DNA from 3 places in the Streptomyces sp. NPDC052109 genome. Region 1 is predicted to be linked to each of the others. Evidence: riboswitches for the same ligand, from Rfam matches in the RefSeq annotation. Region 1 holds a riboswitch; each other region holds the start of a gene.

Region 1 (7,685 bases):
ATCGTCGCCAAGCTCGTCCACCGGCACCCGCACGTCTTCGGCGACGAGAAGGCCGAGACGCCGGAGGACGTCAAGGAGCACTGGCTGCGCACCAAGGCGGAGGAGAAACGGCGCACCTCGGTCACCGAGGGCGTCCCGGTCGGCCAGCCGGGCCTGGCCCTCGCCGCCAAGCTCGCCTCCCGCGCGCGCACGGCGGGTCTCGACGTGCCGCTCCCGCAGGGCCAGGGCGTCGGCTACCAGCTGCTGGCGCTGGCGGCCCGCGCGGACGCCGAGGGCGTGGACCCGGAGGCGGCGCTGCGCGCGGCGGCGCGGGCGTACCGGGATGCGATCCGGGAGGCGGAGGGAGTCGCGCCCGGGCCCATACCAGCGACCGGTGGCGAGCACCGGGACGCCGAGGCCCACCCGGATCCGGATACCGTCGAGGAGTGACCGACCAGCCCCACCCCCCGACGGCATCCGCCCCCGCTCCCGCCCTCTTCACCTGGGAGTTCGCCACCGACCCCTACCCGGCCTACGCCTGGCTGCGCGAGCACGCGCCCGTGCACCGGACGCGGCTGCCCAGCGGGGTGGAGGCCTGGCTGGTCACCCGGTACGCCGACGCCAAGCAGGCCCTCGCCGACCAGCAGCTGAGCAAGAACCCGGCGCATCACGACGAGCCCGAGCACGCCAAGGGCAAGACCGGCATCCCGGGCGAGCGCAAGGCCGAGCTCATGACGCATCTGCTGAACATCGACCCGCCGGACCACACCCGGCTGCGCCGGCTGGTCAGCAAGGCGTTCACCCCGCGCCGCGTCGCGGAGTTCGCGCCCCGGGTCCAGGAGCTGACCGACCGGCTCATCGACGGTTTCGCGGCGAGGGGTTCGGCCGACCTCATCCACGAGTTCGCCTTCCCGCTGCCCATCTACGCCATCTGCGACCTGCTCGGCGTTCCGCGCGAGGACCAGGACGACTTCCGGGACTGGGCGGGCATGATGATCCGGCACGGCGGAGGGCCGCGGGGCGGGGTCGCACGGTCCGTCAAGAAGATGCGCGGCTACCTCGCCGAGCTCATCCACAAGAAGCGCGAGGCGCTGCCCGCCGAGCCCGCGCCCGGAGAGGACCTCATCTCGGGTCTCATCCGCGCCTCGGACCACGGCGAGCACCTCACCGAGAACGAGGCCGCCGCGATGGCGTTCATCCTGCTGTTCGCCGGCTTCGAGACGACCGTCAACCTCATCGGCAACGGCACCTACGCCCTGCTCACCCACCCCGGCCAGCGCCGGCGGCTCCAGGACTCCCTCGACGCGGGGGAGAGGGTCCTGCTGGAGACGGGGGTGGAGGAACTCCTGCGCTACGACGGCCCGGTGGAGCTGGCCACCTGGCGGTTCGCCACCGGGCCGCTCACCATCGGCGGACAGGACATCGCGCCCGGGGACCCGGTGCTCGTCGTGCTCGCGGCGGCCGACCGGGACCCGGAGCGGTTCACCGACCCGGACGTCCTGGACCTCGCCCGCCGCGACAACCAGCACCTCGGCTACGGCCACGGCATCCACTACTGCCTCGGCGCACCGCTCGCCCGGCTGGAGGGCCAGACCGCGCTGGCCACCCTGCTCAGCCGCCTGCCGGACCTGCGGCTCGCCGTCGATCCGGCGGAGTTGCGCTGGCGCGGCGGGCTCATCATGCGGGGCCTGCGCACCCTGCCGGTGGAGTTCGCACCGGCCGCCGGTGGGGCCGTGGAGCGGTCGTAGAACCGTAAACATGACAGCGGTTCAACTCTGTGATCTTCACGTGATCTGCGCGGCATTAACTTGTGACTAGTGATCGTCTGCCGATACGTTCACCCATCAGTGTGGCGAGGGGAACGACTTCGCCGCGCCGGTCCTGCTGTCGCACGAAAGGCTTCCGCATGCTCTCCGGGAACGGTCGTCACCGTCGCCCCCGCCAGGCTCCGGCCCTCCTCGTCGCGGCCGGAGTGACCGGCTCCGCCATCGCCATCCCGCTGCTCGGCGCCGCGAGCGCCAACGCGGCCGACGGCACCACGTGGGACAAGGTCGCCGAGTGCGAGAGCGGCGGTTCCTGGAGCGCGGACACCGGAAACGGCTACTACGGCGGCCTGCAGATCTCGCAGGACGACTGGGACACCTACGGCGGCACGCAGTACGCGGAGAGCGCCGACCAGGCGAGCCGTTCGCAGCAGATCGCCGTCGCCGAGAAGATCCTCGCCGACCAGGGCACCAAGCCCTGGACCATGTGCGCGCTGACGGCCGGGCTGACCTCCGACTCCGCCTCGGTCGATGTCGACACCGGTGTCGGCACCCCCGGTGACAGCGGCGGGTCGAGCGGCACGTCCGGTTCCACCGACGAATCCGACTCGTCCGGTCTGCCGGATTCCTCCTCGTCCGGCTCCGACTCCAACTCCACTCCCGGCACGGACTCCTCGGACTCCGGTTCCGGCTCGGACGCCGCGTCGACCCCGGACCCGAGCAAGGACGCCACCGGGACCCCGGACGAGACCGGCGACTTCACCGGGACCAGTACCCCCAAGTCCGACAAGGCGGGCAAGTTCGGTTCGTCGGGCGGCGGAAGCTCACAGGGAAGCGACAGCTCGTCCACAGCGGCCTCGGGTGCCGACAACTCGGACAATTACCAGCAGGCCCCCGGTTCTTGGAGTCTGGTCGACACCGGCGCGCTCAACAGTGGCGGACGGCACCGCGGCGCGAGTGCGGACGAAAGCGTGTCAAACGGTCAGAGCGGCACGTCTTCCGGCCGTCACGCCGGCCGAGGACCGGACACCTACACCGTCCATGAGGGCGACTCCCTCGCCTCCATCGCCGACTCCCTCGGCGTCGACGGCGGATGGCGCGCGCTCTACGAAACCAACAAGAAGGCCATCGGCGCCGACCCGAACCACATCAGCGCCGGTCAGACCCTGAAAGTCGGGGGCGAAAAGGGCGCCGAATAGGGAGAGTTGGCGCCCTGTTTCGCGGCGGATGTCCGGTTTGGTGAAAGTGTGGGATGAGTCTCAGAAGCCCTGATCGTCTTTGAAATTCCGGCGATCTCGTGGCTACGGTCAGGACCGCTCGTCATCACGAGCCCCGGCAGTCGCAACGCCGAATCCTGCCAGCGGTTGCCCGGGAACAGTCGTCGCGTCATGCGCCGTAGGCAGGAGCGGGGGACCCAAGGTAAGCGCCGGGCCCAGCGGTTGACGCTGGACCGGCTTGGGGTGAAGCCGCGCCTCGCGAAAGCGAGCGTGCGGCCGGGCAACTCAACCGGCCCGAACCCGACAGCTCACCTCGCAGGCGTCGGTGAGGGGATCGATCCATGCTGTTTTCCGGCAAGGGCAAGCACCGTCGTCCGTCCAAGGCCGTCCGCGCCATCACGCTCGCCGGCGTCACCGGCGCCGCCGTCGCCGCCCCGCTGATGGCGGCCGGCAACGCCTCCGCCGCCACCGCCTCCGAGTGGGACGCGGTCGCCCAGTGCGAGTCGGGCGGCAACTGGTCCATCAACACCGGCAACGGCTTCTACGGCGGTCTGCAGTTCACCAACTCCACCTGGGCCGCGTACGGCGGCACCGCGTACGCCGCGCGCGCCGACCTCGCCACCAAGGCGCAGCAGATAGCCGTCGCCGAGAAGGTCCTCGCGGGCCAGGGCAAGGGCGCCTGGCCGGTCTGCGGCACGGGCCTGTCCAGCGCCGCCTACAACGGCTCGGCCCCCACCACCTCCTCGAAGAGCACCCCGTCGAGCGGCACGAGCACCGGCGCGACCACTCGCTCCACCGACCAGCAGGCCGCCACCCGCTCCACCGAGCGCAAGGCCCCCTCGGTGAGCAAGACCGTCACCACCCCGACCGGCACGAAGGTCAAGAAGGGTGACGGCGAGTACAAGGTCGTCGCGGGCGACACCCTCAGCGCCATCGCCGAGAAGCACCACGTCGCGGGCGGCTGGCAGAAGCTGTTCCAGCTGAACAAGGACATCGTCCAGCACGCCGACCTCATCTACCCGGGCCAGCAGCTGCACCTGAAGTGACACCCGGCTCCGAACGGACCCACAGCGCCCTCACATCCCCGGCTCGCAGACTGAAGGCCTCGTGAGGGCCACCCCGTCCCCACGGTCTCCCCGCCCCGGCGCGTGTTCCCCCGTACGCGCCGGGGCGGGGTCTTTGTTTTCGCCGCTCGTCACCCCTACCGTTTCCCCGCTCTTCACCCCTACCCCCCTTTGTTCCGATCGTGAACAATGGGTACCGTCTGCGTGTCCTCTCCGTCCACGGGACGGTCGGTCGGTGGCTGATCCCCCGGGGACGGTTAGGCTCTAGCCGCAAGGCACAGCCGTAAGGCTCACCGCCCCGCACTACCAGCGTCACATCCAAGAAGGAGATGCTCGTGCCGTCCATCGACGTCGTCGTAGCCCGGGAAATCCTGGACTCCCGAGGCAACCCCACGGTCGAGGTCGAGGTCGGCCTCGACGACGGCAGCACGGGTCGTGCCGCCGTCCCGTCCGGCGCCTCGACCGGTGCCTTCGAGGCCATCGAGCTCCGCGACGGTGACCCGGGCCGCTACCAGGGCAAGGGTGTCGAGAAGGCCGTCCTCGCCGTCATCGAGCAGATCGGCCCGGAGCTGGTCGGCTACGACGCCACCGAGCAGCGCCTGATCGACCAGGCCATGTTCGACCTGGACGCCACCGACAACAAGGGCTCCCTCGGCGCCAACGCCATCCTCGGCGTCTCCCTCGCCGTCGCCCACGCCGCCTCCGAGGCGTCCGACCTCCCGCTCTTCCGCTACCTGGGCGGCCCGAACGCGCACCTGCTGCCGGTGCCGATGATGAACATCCTCAACGGCGGCTCGCACGCGGACTCCAACGTGGACATCCAGGAGTTCATGATCGCCCCGATCGGCGCGGAGTCCTTCTCCGAGGCCCTGCGCTGGGGCGCCGAGGTCTACCACACGCTGAAGAAGGTCCTGAAGAACAAGGGCCTGTCCACCGGCCTCGGCGACGAGGGCGGCTTCGCCCCGAACCTCGGCTCCAACCGCGAGGCCCTCGACCTCATCATCGAGGCCATCAAGGAGGCCGGCTACGCCCCCGGCCAGCAGATCGCCCTCGCGCTCGACGTGGCCGCCTCCGAGTTCTACAAGGACGGCAAGTACCTCTTCGAGGGCAAGGAGCGCTCCGCCGCCGAGATGACGGAGTACTACGAGGAGCTCGTCGCCTCCTACCCGCTTGTCTCCATCGAGGACCCGCTGTTCGAGGACGACTGGGCCGGCTGGAAGGTCATCACCGACCGTCTCGGCGACAAGGTCCAGCTGGTCGGCGACGACCTGTTCGTCACCAACCCCGAGCGCCTCGCCCGCGGCATCGAGGAGGGCACCGCCAACGCCCTGCTGGTCAAGGTCAACCAGATCGGCTCGCTGACCGAGACCCTGGACGCCGTCGAGCTGGCCCAGCGCAGCGGCTACAAGTGCATGATGTCCCACCGCTCCGGCGAGACCGAGGACGTCACCATCGCCGACCTGGCCGTCGCCACCAACTGCGGCCAGATCAAGACCGGCGCCCCGGCCCGCTCCGAGCGCGTCGCCAAGTACAACCAGCTGCTGCGCATCGAGGAGATCCTCGACGACGCCGCGGTGTACGCCGGCCGCTCCGCGTTCCCGCGCTTCAAGGGCTGACGCGACCCGGGCCACGTCTTGGCCAGTCGTACGTACGTCCCCGAACCCGGTCCCGTACCGTGTCCGGGGACGTACGCACGTGTGAAAGGGGAGGCGGAGAGCCACATGGCCGTCAGGGACCGGGACCGTTTCTCCACCGCGACCAGGCTGCGGCTGCTCGGCGAGCAGACGGCGGCCCGGGTCTACCGCTCCCAGACCAAGCGTCAGGCCCGCCGCTCCCGGCTCACCGGCCGCGCGGCGCTGCTGGCGCTGGTGCTGTGCTCGCTCGTCGTCGCGCTCGCCTATCCGATGCGGCAGTACGTCTCCCAGCGCGCGCAGATCTCCGACCTCCAGCGGCAGCAGGAGCAGGCCCGCAAACGGGTGGAGCAGCTGCGCGACCTCAAGGCGCGCTGGCAGGACGACTCCTACGCCGAACAGCAGATCCGCCGCCGGCTGCACTATGTGATGCCCGGGGAGACCGGGTACGTGGTGATCGACCCGGGCGCGGCCAAGCAGTCCCGCGCCGACCTCCGGGCCGCCCGCCGGCCCTGGTACGCGAACGTGTGGGACGGCGTCGACAAGTCCGACGCCTCCGACCAGTAATCGATAGAAAGCCAACCTGAAGCAGTCATGGAAACGCCCCCGCCGCCCACTCCGCGCTCCGAGCCCACCGACGCGGACGTCGAGGCCTTCAAGCAGCAGCTCGGCCGTCCGCCGCGGGGCCTGAGGGCCATCGCGCACCGCTGCCCCTGCGGTCAGCCGGACGTCGTGGAGACCGCGCCGCGGCTGCCCGACGGCACGCCCTTCCCCACGCTGTACTACCTCACGTGCCCGAAGGCGTCCTCGGCCATCGGCACGCTGGAGGCGGACGGCGTGATGAAGGAGATGACCGAGCGGCTGCAGACGGACCCCGAGCTGGCCGCCGCCTACCGGGCCGCGCACGAGGACTACATCCGGCGCCGGGACGAGATCGAGGAGCTGACGGGCTTCCCCAGCGCGGGCGGTATGCCGGACCGGGTGAAGTGCCTGCACGTCCTGGTCGCCCACTCGCTGGCCGCCGGCCCGGGCGTGAACCCGCTGGGCGACGAGGCGATCGCCCTGCTGCCGGAGTGGTGGCGCAAGGGGCCGTGCGTGACACCGGCCCAGCCGCCGGCCGGCGGGCAGTGGCAGGTGGAGACGACGGAGGACGGCACGGGCCACTTCGCCGCCAGGCGCATCGAGGAGGACGAGAAGTGACCCGCGTGGCCGCCATCGACTGCGGTACCAACTCCATCCGGTTGCTCGTCGCCGACGTGCACCCGCAGACGGGTGAACTCGTCGACCTGGACCGGCGGATGACGATCGTTCGGCTCGGCCAGGGAGTCGACCGTACCGGCCGGCTCGCCCCGGAGGCGCTGGAGCGCACCTTCGCCGCCTGCCGTGAGTACGCGCAGATCATCAAGGAGCACGGCGCGGAGCGGCTCCGCTTCGTGGCCACCTCCGCCTCCCGCGACGCCGAGAACCGGGACGACTTCGTGCGCGGCGTGGTGGACATCCTCGGGGTCGAGCCGGAGGTCATCACCGGTGACCAGGAGGCCGAGTTCTCCTTCACCGGCGCGACCGAGGAGCTCAAGGGGCGGGACGACCTCACCCGGCCGTACCTGGTGGTGGACATCGGCGGCGGCTCCACCGAGTTCGTCGTCGGGGACGACCATGTGCGGGCCGCGCGCTCCGTGGACGTGGGCTGCGTGCGGATGACCGAGCGTCACCTGGTGCACGGCGGCAAGGTCTCCGACCCGCCCACCGAGGAGGAGATCGCCGCCATGCGGGCCGACATCGAGGTGGCCCTGGACCTCGCCGAGCAGACGGTCCCGCTGCGCGAGGCGCACACCCTGGTGGGCCTGGCCGGGTCCGTCACCACCGTCTCGGCCATCGCGCAGAAGCTGCCGGAGTACGACTCCGCGCGTATCCACCACTCGCGGATCTCCCACGACCGCGTCCGCGAGATCACCGAGTGGCTGCTGCGCTCCACACACGCCGAGCGTGCCGCGATCCCGTCCATGCATCCCGGCCGGGTCGACGTCATCG
Region 2 (7,685 bases), on a different contig from region 1:
CTCAGCTCCACCGCGCCGACGATCCGGTCGCCCTCCTTGAGCGTGATGACCTCCAACTCGTCCTTGTTGGACGGATAGTCGGGCACCACACGCTTGACGACACCCTGCTCGGTGCCGAGCGCCAGGCCCGGGGAGGACTCGTCCAGTGTGGTCAGGCAGACCACCGTCTCGTCGTCCTCCAGGGAGACGAACTCCGCCAGCGGCGCGCCGCCGGAAAGATTCGGCGCCGTCGCCGTCTCCGGCAGCTGGGGCAGGTCGACCACGTTGATCCGCAGCAGGCGGCCCGCCGAGGTCACCGCGCCGATCTCGCCGCGCTGGGTGGCCGGGACCGCCGAGACGATCACGTCGTGCTTGACGCGCTTGGCACCCGCCTGCTCCGGGTACGGCTCGGCGGTCGCCGTACGGGCCAGCAGCCCCGTCGAGGACAGCAGCACCCGGCACGGGTCGTCGGCCACCTGCAGCGGCACTGCGGCCACCGAGGTGCCCGCGGACTCCAGCAGGACCGTACGCCGGTCGGTGCCGAACTTCTTGGCCACGGCGGCCAGTTCCGCCGAGACCAGCTTGCGCAGCTCCGCGTCGGACTCCAGGATCCGGGTCAGCTCCGCGATCTCAGCGGTGAGCTTGTCCTTCTCCGCCTCCAGCTCGATGCGGTCGTACTTGGTGAGCCGACGCAGCGGCGTGTCGAGGATGTACTGCGTCTGCACCTCGCTCAGCGAGAAGCGCTGCATCAGGCGCTCCTTGGCCTGCGCCGAGTTGTCGCTGGACCGGATCAGCCGGATGACCTCGTCGATGTCGACCAGCGCGGTGAGCAGACCCTCGACCAGGTGCAGCCGGTCGCGCCTCTTGCCGCGGCGGAACTCGCTGCGGCGCCGGACCACGTCGAAGCGGTGGTCGAGGTAGACCTCCAGCAGCTCCTTCAGGCCCAGGGTGAGCGGCTGGCCGTCCACCAGCGCCACGTTGTTGATGCCGAAGGACTCCTCCATCGGGGTCAGCTTGTACAGCTGCTCCAGGATCGCCTCCGGCACGAAGCCGTTCTTGACCTCGATGACCAGGCGCAGGCCGTGCTCGCGGTCGGTGAGGTCCTTGACGTCGGCGATGCCCTGGACCTTCTTCGCGTTGACCAGGTCCTTGATCTTCGCGATGACCTTCTCGGGGCCGACCGTGAAGGGCAGTTCGGTGATGACCAGACCCTTGCGGCGCGCGGTGACCGTCTCGACCGAGACCGTCGCGCGCATCTTGAAGGTGCCGCGGCCCGTCGCGTACGCGTCCCGGATGCCGTCCAGGCCGACGATCCGGCCGCCCGTGGGCAGATCCGGGCCCGGGACGTGCTTCATCAGCGCGTCCAGATCCGCGTTCGGTTGCCTGATCAGATGGCGGGCGGCGGCGATGACCTCGCGCAGGTTGTGCGGCGGCATGTTCGTCGCCATGCCGACCGCGATGCCCGAGGAGCCGTTGACCAGCAGGTTCGGGAAGGCGGCGGGCAGCGCCACCGGCTCCTGCTCCTGGCCGTCGTAGTTCGGCGCGAAGTCGACCGTGTCCTCGTCGATCGACTCGGTCATCAGGCTCGTCGCCTCGGCCTGGCGGCACTCGGTGTACCGCATGGCGGCGGGCGGGTCGTCGTTGCCCAGCGAGCCGAAGTTGCCGTGGCCGTCGACGAGCGGCACGCGCATGGAGAACGGCTGGGCCATGCGCACCAGGGCGTCGTAGATCGACGCGTCGCCGTGCGGGTGCAGCTTGCCCATGACCTCGCCGACGACACGCGCGCACTTCACATAGCCGCGGTCGGGGCGCAGGCCCATCTCGTTCATCTGGTACACGATCCGGCGGTGCACCGGCTTGAGGCCGTCACGGGCGTCCGGCAGGGCGCGCGAGTAGATGACCGAGTACGCGTACTCGAGGTAGGAGCCACGCATCTCGTCCACGACGTCGATGTCGAGGATTCTCTCCTCGAACGAATCGTCGGGCGGCGGGGTCTTCGTGCTGCGGCGGGCCATCGCTGCCTGGCTCCTTGCTGAAGCGTTTGACGGATCTGACGCCGACCATTGTGGACCGAGGCACTGACAACACGTGCCACGACCCGGTCCTGGCGGGCTTCCCGGGCATCCCGGGGCGGGTCCGGGGCAGGCTACGGGATCCGCTGTGGGCGTACGTCCCGCGGGAACTTCGCCGACGCCCGGCACGCGTTGCATACAGTGGCAGGAACGGCAGGAAAACCGCGGTTTGCACAACCGTCTCCGCTCGCGAAGGGATGTACATGCCCATGGGTCACACGACCACAGCCGAGGCAGGCTCCGGGGGCCTGGCAGCGACCGAGCATCGCCTGGCCAACGGTCTGCGCGTGGTGCTCTCCGAGGACCACCTGACCCCGGTGGCGGCGGTCTGCCTCTGGTACGACGTCGGCTCCCGCCACGAAGTCAAGGGGCGTACCGGCCTGGCTCACCTTTTCGAGCACCTGATGTTCCAGGGCTCCGCGCAGGTCAAGGGCAACGGCCACTTCGAGCTCGTGCAGGGCGCCGGCGGCTCCCTCAACGGCACCACCAGCTTCGAGCGCACCAACTACTTCGAGACCATGCCCGCCCACCAGCTGGAGCTCGCCCTCTGGCTGGAGGCCGACCGCATGGGCTCGCTGCTGGCCGCCCTGGACGACGAGTCCATGGAGAACCAGCGGGACGTCGTCAAGAACGAGCGCCGTCAGCGCTACGACAACGTCCCCTACGGCACCGCGTTCGAGAAGCTGACCGGCATGTCGTACCCGGAGGGCCACCCGTACCACCACACGCCGATCGGCTCGATGGCGGACCTGGACGCGGCCACCCTGGAGGACGCCCGCCGGTTCTTCCGTACCTACTACGCGCCGAACAACGCGGTGCTCTCCGTGGTCGGCGACATCGACCCCCAGCAGACCCTCGCCTGGATCGAGAAGTACTTCGGCTCGATCCCTGCCCACGACGGCAAGCCCGAGCCGCGCGACGGCAGCCTGCCGGACGTCATCGGCGAGCAGAAGCGCGAGGTCGTCGTCGAGGAGGTCCCGGCGCGCGCCCTGATGGCCGCCTACCGGCTCCCGGAGGACGGCACCCGCGCGTGCGACGCCGCCGACCTCGCCCTGACCATCCTGGGCGGCGGCGAGTCCTCCCGCATCTACAACCGGCTGGTCCGTCGCGACCGTACGGCCGTCGCGGCCGGCTTCGGCCTGCTGCGGCTGGCCGGCGCGCCCTCCATGGGCTGGCTGGACGTGAAGACCTCCGGTGACGTCGAGGTGCCGGTCATCGAGACCGCCATCGACGAGGAGCTGGCCCGGTTCGCCGAGGAGGGCCCCACGCCCGAGGAGATGGAGCGCGCCCAGGCCCAGTTGGAGCGCGAGTGGCTGGACCGGCTCGGCACGGTCGCCGGCCGCGCCGACGAACTGTGCCGGTTCGCCGTCCTGTTCGGGGACCCGCAGCTCGCCCTCACCGCCGTCAAGCGCGTCCTGGAGGTGACCCGGGAGGAGGTCCAGGAGATCGCCAAGGCCCGACTGCGGCCCGACAACCGGGCGGTCCTGGTCTACGAACCGAAGTCCCCGGAGGAGGTCGAGGACGCCGACGTCCCCGAGGACCCCGAGCAGGAAGCCACCGTAGAGGCCGGTACCGAGAACGAGGAGACGGCCAAGTGACCGAGCTCGCCACCATGGACTTCCACCCCCAGCCGCAGCCCGGCGCGGCCAAGCCGTGGGCGTTTCCCGCGCCCGAGCGCGCCGCGCTGGACAACGGCCTGACCGTGCTGCGCTGCCACCGCCCCGGCCAGCAGGTCGTCGCCGTCGAGGTGCTGCTGGAGGCGCCCCTGGACGCCGAGCCGGCCGGTCTGGACGGCGTCGCCACGATCATGGCTCGGGCCTTCTCCGAGGGCACCGACAAGCACTCCGCCGAGGAGTTCGCCGCCGAGCTGGAGCGCGCGGGCGCCACGCTGGACGCGCACGCCGACCACCCGGGCGTCCGGCTCAGCCTGGAGGTCCCGGCCTCCCGCCTGGCCAAGGGCCTCGGCCTGCTCGCCGACGCCCTGCGTGCACCCGCCTTCGCCGAGAGCGAGGTCGAGCGGCTGGTCCGCAACCGCCTGGACGAGATCCCGCACGAGCTGGCCAACCCCTCCCGCCGGGCCGCCAAGGAGCTCTCCAAGGAGCTGTTCCCGGTGGCCTCTCGCATGTCACGCCCGCGCCAGGGCACCGAGGAGACGGTCGAGAAGATCGACGCCGCCGCCGTGCGCGCCTTCTACGACCGGTACGTCCGCCCCGCCACGGCCACCGCGGTCGTGGTCGGCGACCTCACCGGCGTCGACCTGGACGCGCTGCTCGGCGACACCCTGGGCGCCTGGACCGGCACCGCCGGCCAGCCCCGGCCCGTGCCGCCGGTGACTGCCGACGACACCGGCCGCGTGGTCATCGTGGACCGGCCCGGCGCGGTCCAGACGCAGCTGCTCATCGGTCGCGTCGGGCCCGACCGGCACGACCGCGTGTGGCCCGCCCAGGTGCTCGGCACCTACTGCCTCGGCGGCACCCTCACCTCCCGCCTGGACCGCGTCCTGCGCGAGGAGAAGGGCTACACGTACGGTGTGCGCGCGTTCGGGCAGGTTCTCAGGTCCGCCCCCGACGGCACCGGTGCCTCGATGCTCGCCATCAGCGGCTCCGTGGACACGCCCAACACCGGTCCCGCGCTGGACGACCTGTGGAAGGTGCTGCGCACCCTCGCCGCCGAGGGCCTGACCGACGCCGAGCGGGACGTGGCCGTGCAGAACCTCGTCGGGGTGGCGCCGCTGAAGTACGAGACCGCGGCGGCCGTCGCGAGCACGCTGGCCGACCAGGTCGAGCAGCACCTGCCCGACGACTTCCAGGCGACGCTCTATCAGCAGCTGGCGGCGACGGGCACGGTGGAGGCCACGGCGGCCGTCGTGAACGCCTTCCCGGTGGACCGCCTGGTGACGGTCCTCGTCGGTGACGCCTCCCACATCAAGGCGCCGGTGGAGGCGCTCGGCATCGGTGAAGTGACCGTGGTGGCGGCCGAGTAGGGCAGCCGTCGCAGCGGCCGGGTGCGCCCGAGCGGGTGCACGCGCGTGGGGCCCTGACCGCCTACGGGCGTCAGGGCCCCAGCTGTTCCACTCCCTTCCTCAGATGCCCGATTTGCGGCGGAGGTTGCCTGTCTGCCCTGTGGGATGCGCTACAAAAGGCCGGATCGGTTTGGGATGGGCGAGTGGGCTTCCGTAGCGTCGTCCGGGCTGTTCGTCGGGCAGTACGCCGCGCCCGCGGCACCGGACAGCCATCGCCGAGTCCCCGTACGGCGCGAGCCAGGGGAGCCGGGGACCCACGCAGTCCCTGGGGTGAATCGGGCGCCGGCGCGAGCCGCGAGTGAGCCCGTAGGAGACCTTCCTGCTCCGAACCCGTCAGCTAACCCGGTAGGCGAGAGGGAAGGAAAGGACCAGCCACTTCATGGCGTTCATGTGCGCCACCGGGAAGCACCGCAAGCCCGGCCGCGTCAAGCGCACCACCGCTCGGGCGGCCGGTGTCGCGGCCCTCACCACCACCGGTGTCATCGGCGGCCTCGTGGCCTCCCCGGCGTTCGCCGCCGAGAACTCCGCCGAGCAGACCGGCCTCGTCCCCGTGGTCAGCGTCGGCGACGACATCGCCGAGCAGATCGACGCGCAGGCCATCGCCCAGAGGCGGGCCGCCGAGCAGAAGGCGGCGGAGGAGGCCGCGGCCAAGAGGGCCCGGGAGATCCGTGAGGCCAAGGCCCGTGCCGCCCGCGAGGCCGAGCGCAGGCGCCTGAACGCCTTCGTCGCTCCGGTCGCGGACTCGTACGTCTCCACGGGTTACAAGGCCAGCAGCTCCCTGTGGTCCTCCGGCTCGCACACCGGCATCGACTTCCACGCGGCCGGCGGCACGCCCGTCCACGCGGTCGGCTCCGGCACCGTCGTCTCCACGGGCTGGGGCGGCGCGTACGGCAACCAGATCGTGATCCGGATGGCCGACGGCATGTACACCCAGTACGGCCACCTGTCGTCCATCGCCGTCACGGTCGGCGAGCAGGTCACCCCCGGCCGCCGGATCGGCCTGTCCGGCTCGACCGGCAACACCACCGGCCCGCACCTCCACTTCGAGGCCCGCACGACCCCCGACTACGGCTCGGACGTCGACCCCGTCGCCTACCTCCGCAAGCACGGCGTGAACGTCTGACCCGACAGCGGTACCGCCTCGCCTCGGCGACCCCGGCTCACCGAGCCGGGGTTTTCGCCGTTTTCCGGCGGTGTCCCTCCGGCCCGCTGACCAAAAAATATCCATGTGTTCCGGCCCGCCGTCGGAAATTCCGGCCTTTTGGAATAGAGTCACGGAACACACGTCCATCGTCGACGTTTCACGGGGATTAAGGCGGAGGTCGGTCATGCGTATTCCGGCGCACTCGGTGTGCACGGCGATCCGGGACGACATCGTCGCGGGTGTCCACGAGCGCGGCGGCCGCCTCACCGAGGAAGTCCTGGCCCGCCGCTACGGCGTCTCGCGCGTTCCCGTGCGCGAGGCCCTGCGCACCCTGGAGGCCGAGGGCTTCGTGGTGACGCGGCGGCACGCGGGCGCGTGCGTGGCCGAACCGACCGAGCAGGAGGCCGCCGACCTGCTGGAGATGCGCATGCTCCTGGAGCCCCTCGGGGCCGCCCGGGCCGCCCAGCGCCGCACCGAGGCCCATCTGAAGGTGCTGCGGGGCCTGGTCAGGCTGGGTCAGGAGCGGGCCCGCAGAGGGCACAGCGAGGATCTGCGCTCGCTGGGCAGCTGGTTCCACGAGACGCTCGCCCAGGCCTGCGGCAGCCCTTCGCTGACCGCGATGCTCACCCAGCTGCGGCACAAGATCGCCTGGATGTACGCGGTGGACGCGCCGTCCAGCCCGGCGGAGTCCTGGTCGGAGCACGGCGCCATCGTGGACGCCGTGGCGCGCGGCGACGGAGAGCGCGCGCGGGCGGTCACGGCGCTGCACGCCGAGCGTGCGACCGCCGCGCACCGGCTGCGTTTTCCCGGCGCCGTCGAGCGGGTGAGGACTTCGCAACATGCCGTAAACATGTCGAGCCTTCGGCATTAACACGGGCGCCGTATACAAAGAAGAGTAATTGGGCAGCACCCTAATTCCGCTGCCTCTTATTCCGGCGTGCGCGCAATGGGCCGGAAAGGAGAAGCCGCGCCGCCCGAAAAGGGCGACGCGGCTTCGTGTATCAGCGTGCTGGTGTTCAGACCGTCTCGGGCAGTTCCTCGAGGCCCTCGGCGACCAGCTTGGCCAGCCGGTCCAGGGCGGCGTCCGCGCCCTCGGAGTCGGAGGCCAGGACGATCTCCTCGCCACCCTGGGCGCCCAGGCCCAGGACAGCCAGCATGGAGGCCGCGTTGACGGGGTTGCCGTCAGCCTTGGCGATCGTCACCGGGACGCCTGCGGCCGTGGCGGCTCGGACGAAGATGGAAGCGGGGCGGGCGTGGAGGCCCTCGGCCCAGCCGACGTTGACGCGGCGCTCAGCCATGTGTTGCTGCCCTTCAGTCTTCAGGGTTGTCTAGACCAGTTTCCCATATCGTGAAGCATGCCCGGATCGGACCTTCGTCCTGTCCCGGAGCGTCGTCGGACCGCGGCCTCGATCCGTCGTGTCGTCCTCCACAGACTGCCCCGCGCCGTTGTCGTACGCGAGCCGTACCC
Region 3 (7,685 bases), on a different contig from region 1:
CGCCCTCCCGCACGGCGGCCCCGGTGGCCGCGGCCATGTCCACCTCGTGGTCGAGCTGGACGACGCCGATCGCCCCGAGCACGCGGACGTCCCGCACGCGGGGGAGCTCACGGGCCGGCGCGAGGCCTTCCCACAGGCCCGCCTCGATCCGCTTGACCTCCGCCCGCCAGTCCTGGCCCAAGAGCAGTTCGATCGAGGCGCAGGCCACGGCCGCCGCCAACGGGTTGCCCATGAACGTCGGCCCGTGCGCGAGCACCGGCACCTCGCCCCGCGAGATGCCGTCGGCGACCCGCGCGGTGCACAGCGTGGCCGCCAGAGTCAGATAGCCGCCGGTCAGCGCCTTGCCCACACACATCACATCCGGGGTGACACCCGCGTGCTCCGCCGCGAACAGCGCGCCCGTGCGGCCGAAACCGGTGGCGATCTCGTCGAACACCAGCAGCACGTCGTGCGCGTCGCACGCCTCCCGCAGCACCCGGAGATACGCGGGGGAGTGGAAGCGCATCCCGCCCGCACCCTGCACGACCGGCTCCACGATCACCGCGGCCAGCTCGTGCGCGTGGCGTGCGATCAGCTCGCGCAGATGGTCCGCGTACGGTTCCTCGTACGCCGTCGGCGGTGCGTCGGCGAACACCTGGCGCGGCAGCACGCCGGACCACAGCCCGTGCATCCCGCCCTCGGGGTCGCACACCGACATCGGGTTCCAGGTGTCGCCGTGGTAGCCGCCCCGCCAGGTCAGCAGCCGCTGCTTGCCGGACCGGCCCAGCGAACGCCAGTACTGCAGGCACATCTTCACCGCCACCTCGACCGACACCGAACCGGAGTCGGCGAGGAACACATGCTCGAGTCCGGCCGGAGACATGTCGACAAGGCGCTTCGCGACCCGTACGGCGGGTTCGTGTGTGAGCCCGCCGAACATCACATGGCTCATCCGCCCGAGCTGCCCGTGCGCCGCCTCGTTCAGGACCGGGTGGTTGTAGCCGTGGATGGCCGACCACCATGAGGACATGCCGTCCACCAGTTCGCCCGAGCCGTCCGCGAGCCGCAGCCGGACCCCGCTCGCCGACTCCACGACGAGCGGTTCGACGCGTCCGGGCATCGGGCCGTAGGGATGCCACACATGCCGGCGATCCAGCTCCAGCAGCTCGGGCACGCTCAGGCCGGGCAGATCAGGCATTGGGCGCGAGGTCCGTTCCGGCGCCCCGGCGGCGCACGGCGACCAGGTCGGTGCGCGGCTCCTGCGCGGCCGGCTCCGCCGCCGTGCCGCACGCACCGGCCGCCGTACCGCACGCGTCCGCGCCCTCGTGCGAGCCGCAGCCCTCGTGCGAGCCGCAGCCGCCCGCGGCCTCGACCCGGTGCTCCGGCAGCGTCACCTCGCCGGCGCCCTCCACCTCGAATCCGGCGTCCGCGATCATCTCCAGGTCGGCCTTGCCGGCCTGGCCCTCGCTGGTCAGGTAGTCGCCGAGGAAGATGGAGTTGGCGAGGTGCAGGGCGAGCGGCTGCATCGTACGGAGGTGGACCTCGCGGCCGCCGGCGATACGCACCTCCACGTCCGGGCAGACGAACCGGACCATCGCGAGGATCCGCAGGCAGCGCTGCGGGGTCAGGTTCCACTCCTTGGCCAGCGGCGTGCCCTCGAACGGGATGAGGAAGTTCACCGGCACCGAGTCCGGGTCCAGGTCCCGCAGCGAGAAGACCACGTCGACCAGGTCCTCGTCGCTCTCGCCCATGCCCGCGATCAGGCCGGAGCAGGCGGACAGTCCGGCCGCGTGCGCCTTCTGCACCGTGTCCACCCGGTCGGCGTACGTGTGCGTGGTCGTGATGTCCGCGTACGTCCCCTCGGACGTGTTGAGGTTGTGGTTGTAGGCGTCCGCGCCGGCCTCGCGCAGCCGTTCCGCCTGGCCGTCGGAGAGCAGACCGAGGCAGGCGCACACCTCGACCTGTTCGTTCTGCTCCTTGATCGTCCTGATGGTCTCCGAGACCCGGTCCACGTCCCGGTCCGTCGGGCCGCGCCCGCTGGCCACCAGGCAGACGCGCTTGGCGCCGCCCGCGAGACCGGCGGCGGCCGCCTCGGAGGCCTCGTCGGGCTTGAGCCAGGTGTACTTCAGGATGTCGGCCTTCGAGCCGAGCCGCTGGGAACAGTAGGAGCAGTCCTCCGGGCACAGGCCCGACTTGAGGTTCACCAGATAGTTGAGTTTCACGCGTCGCCCGAACCAGTGCCGGCGCACCTTCCCGGCCGCGGCCACCACATCGAGCAGGTCGTCGTCGGAGGTGGCCAGAACGGCGAGCGCTTCCTCGCGGGTCGGCAGCTCGCGCCGAAGCCCCTTGTCCACCAGCGTGTTCAGCAGGTCCATGAGCCCTGATCCTGTCCTACGGAACCGCCCCGGGCCAAGGAGAGTTTGCACAACGGAGACGGTTCACCGTGTGGGTATTGCCACACCCTGGGCGGCTGGTCGTACCGCTAGGGTCTGTCCGCTACCTACAAAAGCCCCGGAGGACCCATGGCGTTCGGCTGGATCGACGACCAGGCCGAGGCGCGCCGCCGCGCCGGACTCGTACGCACCCTGCGCCCGCGCCCGGCCGACTCGCCGCTGCTGGATCTGGCGAGCAACGACTACCTGGGCCTCGCCCACCACCCCGAGGTCACCGAGGGGGCCGCCCGGGCCGCCCGGACCTGGGGCGGCGGGGCCACCGGCTCCCGGCTGGTCACCGGCACCACCGAGCTGCACACCGAGCTGGAGCGCGAGCTGGCCGCGTTCTGCGGCTTCGAGGCGGCGCTGGTCTTCTCCTCCGGATACGCCGCCAACCTGGCCGCGGTCACCGCGCTCGGCCCGCACGGCTCGCTGATCGTGTCCGACGCGGGCAACCACGCCTCCCTCATCGACGGCTGCCGGCTCGCCCGGGGCGACAAGCAGGTCGTCGGGCACGCCGACCCGGAGGCGGTGCGCAAGGCCCTGGCCACCCATCAGGGAGCGGCCATCGTCGTCTCCGACACCGTGTTCTCGGTCGACGGCGACCGGGCACCGCTGGCCGAGCTGGCCGAGGCGTGCCGGGAGCGCGGCGCGGGCCTGGTCGTGGACGACGCCCACGGGCTCGGCGTCCTGGGCGACGGCGGCCGGGGCGCGCCCTACGCGGCCGGGCTGGCCGGGGCCGCGGACGTGGTGGTCACGGCCACGCTTTCCAAGTCGCTGGGCAGTCAGGGCGGGGTGGTGCTCGCCCCGGCGCGGGTCATCGACCATCTGGTCAACGCGGCCCGGACCTTCATCTTCGACACGGGCCTCGCCCCGGCGGCGGCCGGTGGGGCCCTGGCGGCGCTGCGGCTGCTCGTGCGGGAGCCCGAGCGTGCGGCGCGCGCCCGGGAGGTGGCCGCGCAGCTGCACGCACGGCTGACCGCCGCGGGTCTGGAAGCGGTGCGTCCGGACGCCGCGGTGGTCTCCGTGCGGGCTCCGTCCCCCGATCAGGCGGTGCGCTGGGCGGCCGACTGCCGTACCGCGGGGCTGGCCGTGGGCTGTTTCCGTCCTCCTTCCGTGCCCGACGGCATCTCACGGCTGCGGCTGACCGCCCGAGCGGACCTGTCCGGGGCCGAGATCGAACGTGCTGTACGTGTGATCGGCGAAACGCGACCATGAGTCGGCGTGACACGGCCGTGCTGTGCGCCGGAACGATCCCGGGTGATCCCGAATGATTGCGTGTGATTGGTTCTGATCAGATGGCGGTCAGGAAACCGGCCCAGCTCTCGGCCGAGAAGACCAGGGCGGGGCCGGCCGGGTTCTTCGAGTCGCGCACGGCGAGCAGTCCGGCCCCCGGGCCGGAGCGCGGCCGGGCCGTCTCCACGCAGTTGTTGGCTCCCGTGCTGTAGCTGCTGCGCAGCCAGCGCACGTCGTGCAGGTCGGTACTGGCAGGGACGTTCCGAGGCAGTGCGGTCATGGTGCCTCCTTACGCGCCGTCACCTATCCCGGCGATGTAGTCCAACGAGTCCTCGGGGGAAAGGGCGTGAAACCGAAGGGTGTCGAAGGCCTCGCTGTAGGCCATGAGGTCTTCTTTCCGTTCCAGGTAGAGGCTACTCGTCAACTGGTCGAGAACAACCACGTCCAGATCAGAAGTGCTCGGAAATGAGAAGATAACGAAAGGCCCGGTGAGACCGATATGCGCCCCGGCGCCGAACGGCAGTACCTGCAGCCGCACTTGGGGCAGCCGCGCAGCCTCCGTCAGCCGCTCCAGCTGCCGGGCCATCACCCCGGGGCCGCCGACCTCGCGCCGCAGCACCGCCTCGTCCAGCACCGCGCTCAGCTCCAGCGGCCGTGCGGCGCGGAGCACGTCCTGCCGCGCCAGCCGCACCTCCACCAGCGCGTCCAGGCTCTCGTCGTCCAGGTCCTTCACGGCCGCCCGGGTCACCGCGCGGGCGTACTCGCGGGTCTGCAGCAGTCCGGGCACTACCGTGGTCTCCAGCGTGCGCATCGCGCTCGCCTGCGACTCCAGGCTGATGAAGTCCCGGTACGCCGGCGGCAGTACCCCTCGGTAGGCGTGCCACCAGCGGTGCCGGTCGCCCGCGTCCTCGGAGCTCGCCAGCATCAGCAGCAGCTCGCACAGCTGCCCGTCCCGCACCCCGTAGGCGTCGAGCAGTAACCGCACATCGGCTGGTTTCACGCCGCTGGCACCGGTCTCGATACGGCTCACCTTCGACTGGTGCCAGCCGACCAGCCGAGCCGCCTCACCGCTGGTGAGCCCAGCACCGGTACGCAGCATGCGCAGTTCGGCGCCCAGTTTGCGGCGGCGCACTGCCGGCCCGTTCTGCATGGGCTCCTCCTTACTCCTTCCGAGCCGCCCGAATACGGTTTCGCGTCGCAGAGTTCACCGCATCGGGCGACAGATATATGCATATCTTGGTGGATCGCGCCCCGTGACCGACCCGGTGATGGCAGTCTGACGCGCAAGCACCAGTCCGGGACCGTACTCGAACCATCCGCTCCGTGTCGGACTGCGATCCCGTGGGAAAGGGACGACGTCGCCATGGCAGACCATCTGGAAGCATCCGTCACTCTGCCGAGCGATCCCGCCTCGGTCTCCGCCGCCCGCACCTATGTCGTGGGCACGCTCGCGGAGTGGGGCCTGCCGTCGGACACCGAGACAGCCGACACGGTGCGGCTCATCGTCTCCGAACTCGCCACGAACGCCGTACAGCACACCTTCGGTCAGTCACCCACCTTCACGGTCGACATCGCGCTGGACCGTGACGAACATCTGCGCATCGGCGTCACGGACAGTCATCCGCGCTTTCCGAAGAGACTGCCCGCCGCCGTCCAGCAGGACAACGGCCGCGGCCTGGTCATCATCCGCTGGCTCACCGCGGAGTGCGGCGGCAGACTCCGCGTCCGCCCCACCCGTGAGGGCGGCAAGACGGTCTCCATCGAACTTCCCTGGGCGCTCCCGGCGGAGCCGGTGCCGGCGGTGCCCCACAGGGGGATGGGCCTGTGTCCGAACGCGGTCGCACCGCAGTGGGGAGCCCCCGCACCGACCGAGGTCGAGAGCGGGGCCGTGACCGGCCACGAGGGCACCCCGGACAGGGCCTAGCGCCCGGCTCCGCCGAAGGCTGCGCGCAGCAGGGCACGGAACGTCCGCGGCGTGTGTCGTCTCCTCAGGGGGGTGGGTCAGCGAGATCGTCCGGCTCGGCCGGCCCGCCTCCGGGCGGCGAACGCCGACCGGTGTGACCGCAGTGCGGGCCACCGTCTCCGGTGCGACGGCCACGCCCGGCCCGGCGTTGACCAGTGCGCACACCACGCCGTACCCGGGCTTCGGCACCAGCGGCGCCGTGCTGATCAGCGCGTGTCCCGGCGCGGTCACCAGAACCAGTTCCTCCACCAGGACCGGCTACAGACGCACCGACGACGGCGGCGGAGGCTGCCCCGGACGCTCCTGCCCGCGCCGATCGTGTCCGCACCGGCACCGGCGTGGTTCCGGGCGGCGGCGTTGCTGGTGGACCGGGCGGCGGCATGACTGCGCCGACCCCGGGCCGCCCGTGGGCTCCAGGCGGGCACCGGGGCGCTGACGGTGCCGGGAGCGGCCCTGTTGCTGGAGCCGCTCCCGGCCCTGACCTGACGGCCGGTCAGCTGACCCGGCCGTACCAGACGCTCTTGGTCCAGATCTTCTGGAGCCTCACCACGTCTCCGGTCCTCGGCGCGTGCCAGATCTTCCCGTGCCCGGCGTAGATGCCGACGTGGTAGACGTACGAACCCGAGTGGAAGAAGACCAGGTCACCGGCCTTGCGGCGGCTGGCGGAGATGTGGTGCGTCCTGTTGTACTGCGCGGCGGCGGTACGCGGCAGGGTCTTGCCCGCCTTCTTGAACGAGTAGAGCGTCAGTCCCGAGCAGTCGAACCTGCGCGGGCCCGTGGCCCCGTACTGGTACGGGGCGCCCCTCTTGGAGGCCGCGACCTCCAGTGCTTTGGCCGCGATGCCGGCGGCCGAGGCCTCGGTGGCGAGACCGGGAACCGCGATCGAGCCGCCGACGGCGGCAAGGGTGAGGGCCGAGGCCGTACCGGCCCGGGCCATGAGCGACGGGACACGATTGAGCGCAGTCATGCGCAACCCTTCGTCAGCCGCCTGTGAAGGATGACCTGTCGGATTCGGGCTGGCGAAGTTGCCCGGCCGCGTTTGCCGCGGCTTCACCCCAAGGGCTGCTCGGAACCTCCGGCCGCCTGTGACGTACAGACGAACGGCCGCTCCGGCGACCCGCCTTGCTCGGGTCCTCCACTCCTGCCGATCCACTCCTGTCGACCGGTCGTCCGGGCGGCGGCAGGACTCGGCGTCCGCCCGAACCGCCCCGCCGCGGTGGCGGGGGCTTGTCGTCAGACAGGGATCTTCACTCACGACTGTCAGAAAATCCCAATGGAACCGGGGATTTGTGGCGTTACTCACCACTCGCCCGTTCGGGTGGACAGTGCTGTGTTCGAGGCGGCGTCAGTTTCCGCTCGTAGCCGCGGACCTGGGGCGGAGCGTCTTCTCGCGGCTCGCGAACCGACGCGGCGCGCAAGTCGGGAGGCCCGGAAAACGTCCTGGATATACACCGGTCGGCGGTACGTCGTTCGGGCCGTTTCAAGTCCGATCCGAACGGCGCCCGTCGACATTCGGGCCCGCCCGGCTGGTCCGGCGTCCGGATCAGCCGACGCCGTCCGGCGGGAGCGCGACGCGCGCGGCCCGACGCTCACCGTCCAGCACCCGCAAGGCCCGTGCCAGTGTGTCCCCGTGCAGCTCCGTCTCGCCTCGCCGGTGCATCGACGCGAGGGCGTCACGCAGCTCTGCGGCCTTGCGTACCAGGGCCTGCGCCGCGCGCAGTCCGCGGTAGGTGTCCCCGTCGTGTGCGGGATTGACGCGCCCCAGCAGGTCGACCGCCTCCAGGTAACGGTCGATCAGTTCGCCCTCGGCACGCGTCAGTGCGGGCAGCGGCGGCAGTTCCGGCAGCATCGGCGGCTCACTCCGCGCCCCGTGCGCCGGGCATGCTCCGCCGGCTCGGCACGATGCCGTCCACCAGGCCGTAGGCCACCGCCGCGGGGGCGTCCAGCGTCAAGTCCCGTTCCAGGTCACGGTGGACCTGCTCGGACGTACGCCCGGTGTGGCGGACGAGCATCTTCTCCGTCGCCGCGCGGACCCGGGTCAACTCCTCGGCCTGGATGACCAGGTCGCTGGGCTG

The links. Region 1 has a riboswitch for cyclic di-AMP ahead of AB0L59_RS25500 (transglycosylase family protein). Riboswitches for the same ligand answer to the same signal wherever they lie in the genome.
Positions count from the first base shown of each region.
Region 2: it holds a riboswitch for cyclic di-AMP, as region 1 does, so the genes downstream of both, AB0L59_RS31885 (M23 family metallopeptidase) here and AB0L59_RS25500 (transglycosylase family protein) in region 1, are expected to answer to the same signal.
Region 3: it holds a riboswitch for cyclic di-AMP, as region 1 does, so the genes downstream of both, AB0L59_RS33660 (C40 family peptidase) here and AB0L59_RS25500 (transglycosylase family protein) in region 1, are expected to answer to the same signal.

Region 1 covers NZ_JBFAWF010000013.1:149,952-157,636, forward strand. Annotated here, with positions in the region: gene AB0L59_RS25485 (nucleoside triphosphate pyrophosphohydrolase) at 1-429, shown strand, start outside; gene AB0L59_RS25490 (cytochrome P450) at 426-1,727, shown strand; gene AB0L59_RS25495 (transglycosylase family protein) at 1,886-2,941, shown strand; cyclic di-AMP (ydaO/yuaA leader) riboswitch at 3,124-3,296, shown strand; gene AB0L59_RS25500 (transglycosylase family protein) at 3,301-4,005, shown strand; gene eno (phosphopyruvate hydratase) at 4,353-5,639, shown strand; gene AB0L59_RS25510 (septum formation initiator family protein) at 5,745-6,221, shown strand; gene AB0L59_RS25515 (DUF501 domain-containing protein) at 6,249-6,854, shown strand; gene AB0L59_RS25520 (Ppx/GppA phosphatase family protein) at 6,851-7,685, shown strand, end outside.
Region 2 covers NZ_JBFAWF010000020.1:122,537-130,221, forward strand. Annotated here, with positions in the region: gene AB0L59_RS31870 (DNA topoisomerase IV subunit A) at 1-1,994, opposite strand, end outside; gene AB0L59_RS31875 (pitrilysin family protein) at 2,255-3,649, shown strand; gene AB0L59_RS31880 (pitrilysin family protein) at 3,646-5,034, shown strand; cyclic di-AMP (ydaO/yuaA leader) riboswitch at 5,277-5,440, shown strand; gene AB0L59_RS31885 (M23 family metallopeptidase) at 5,453-6,196, shown strand; gene AB0L59_RS31890 (GntR family transcriptional regulator) at 6,402-7,088, shown strand; gene AB0L59_RS31895 (HPr family phosphocarrier protein) at 7,234-7,515, opposite strand.
Region 3 covers NZ_JBFAWF010000023.1:21,244-28,928, reverse strand. Annotated here, with positions in the region: gene AB0L59_RS33690 (adenosylmethionine--8-amino-7-oxononanoate transaminase) at 1-1,177, opposite strand, end outside; gene bioB (biotin synthase BioB) at 1,170-2,354, opposite strand; gene AB0L59_RS33680 (8-amino-7-oxononanoate synthase) at 2,502-3,629, shown strand; gene AB0L59_RS33675 (DUF397 domain-containing protein) at 3,706-3,927, opposite strand; gene AB0L59_RS33670 (helix-turn-helix transcriptional regulator) at 3,937-4,797, opposite strand; gene AB0L59_RS33665 (ATP-binding protein) at 5,011-5,571, shown strand; gene AB0L59_RS33660 (C40 family peptidase) at 6,104-6,577, opposite strand; cyclic di-AMP (ydaO/yuaA leader) riboswitch at 6,580-6,719, opposite strand; gene AB0L59_RS33655 (hypothetical protein) at 7,154-7,459, opposite strand; gene AB0L59_RS33650 (ATP-dependent Clp protease proteolytic subunit) at 7,467-7,685, opposite strand, start outside.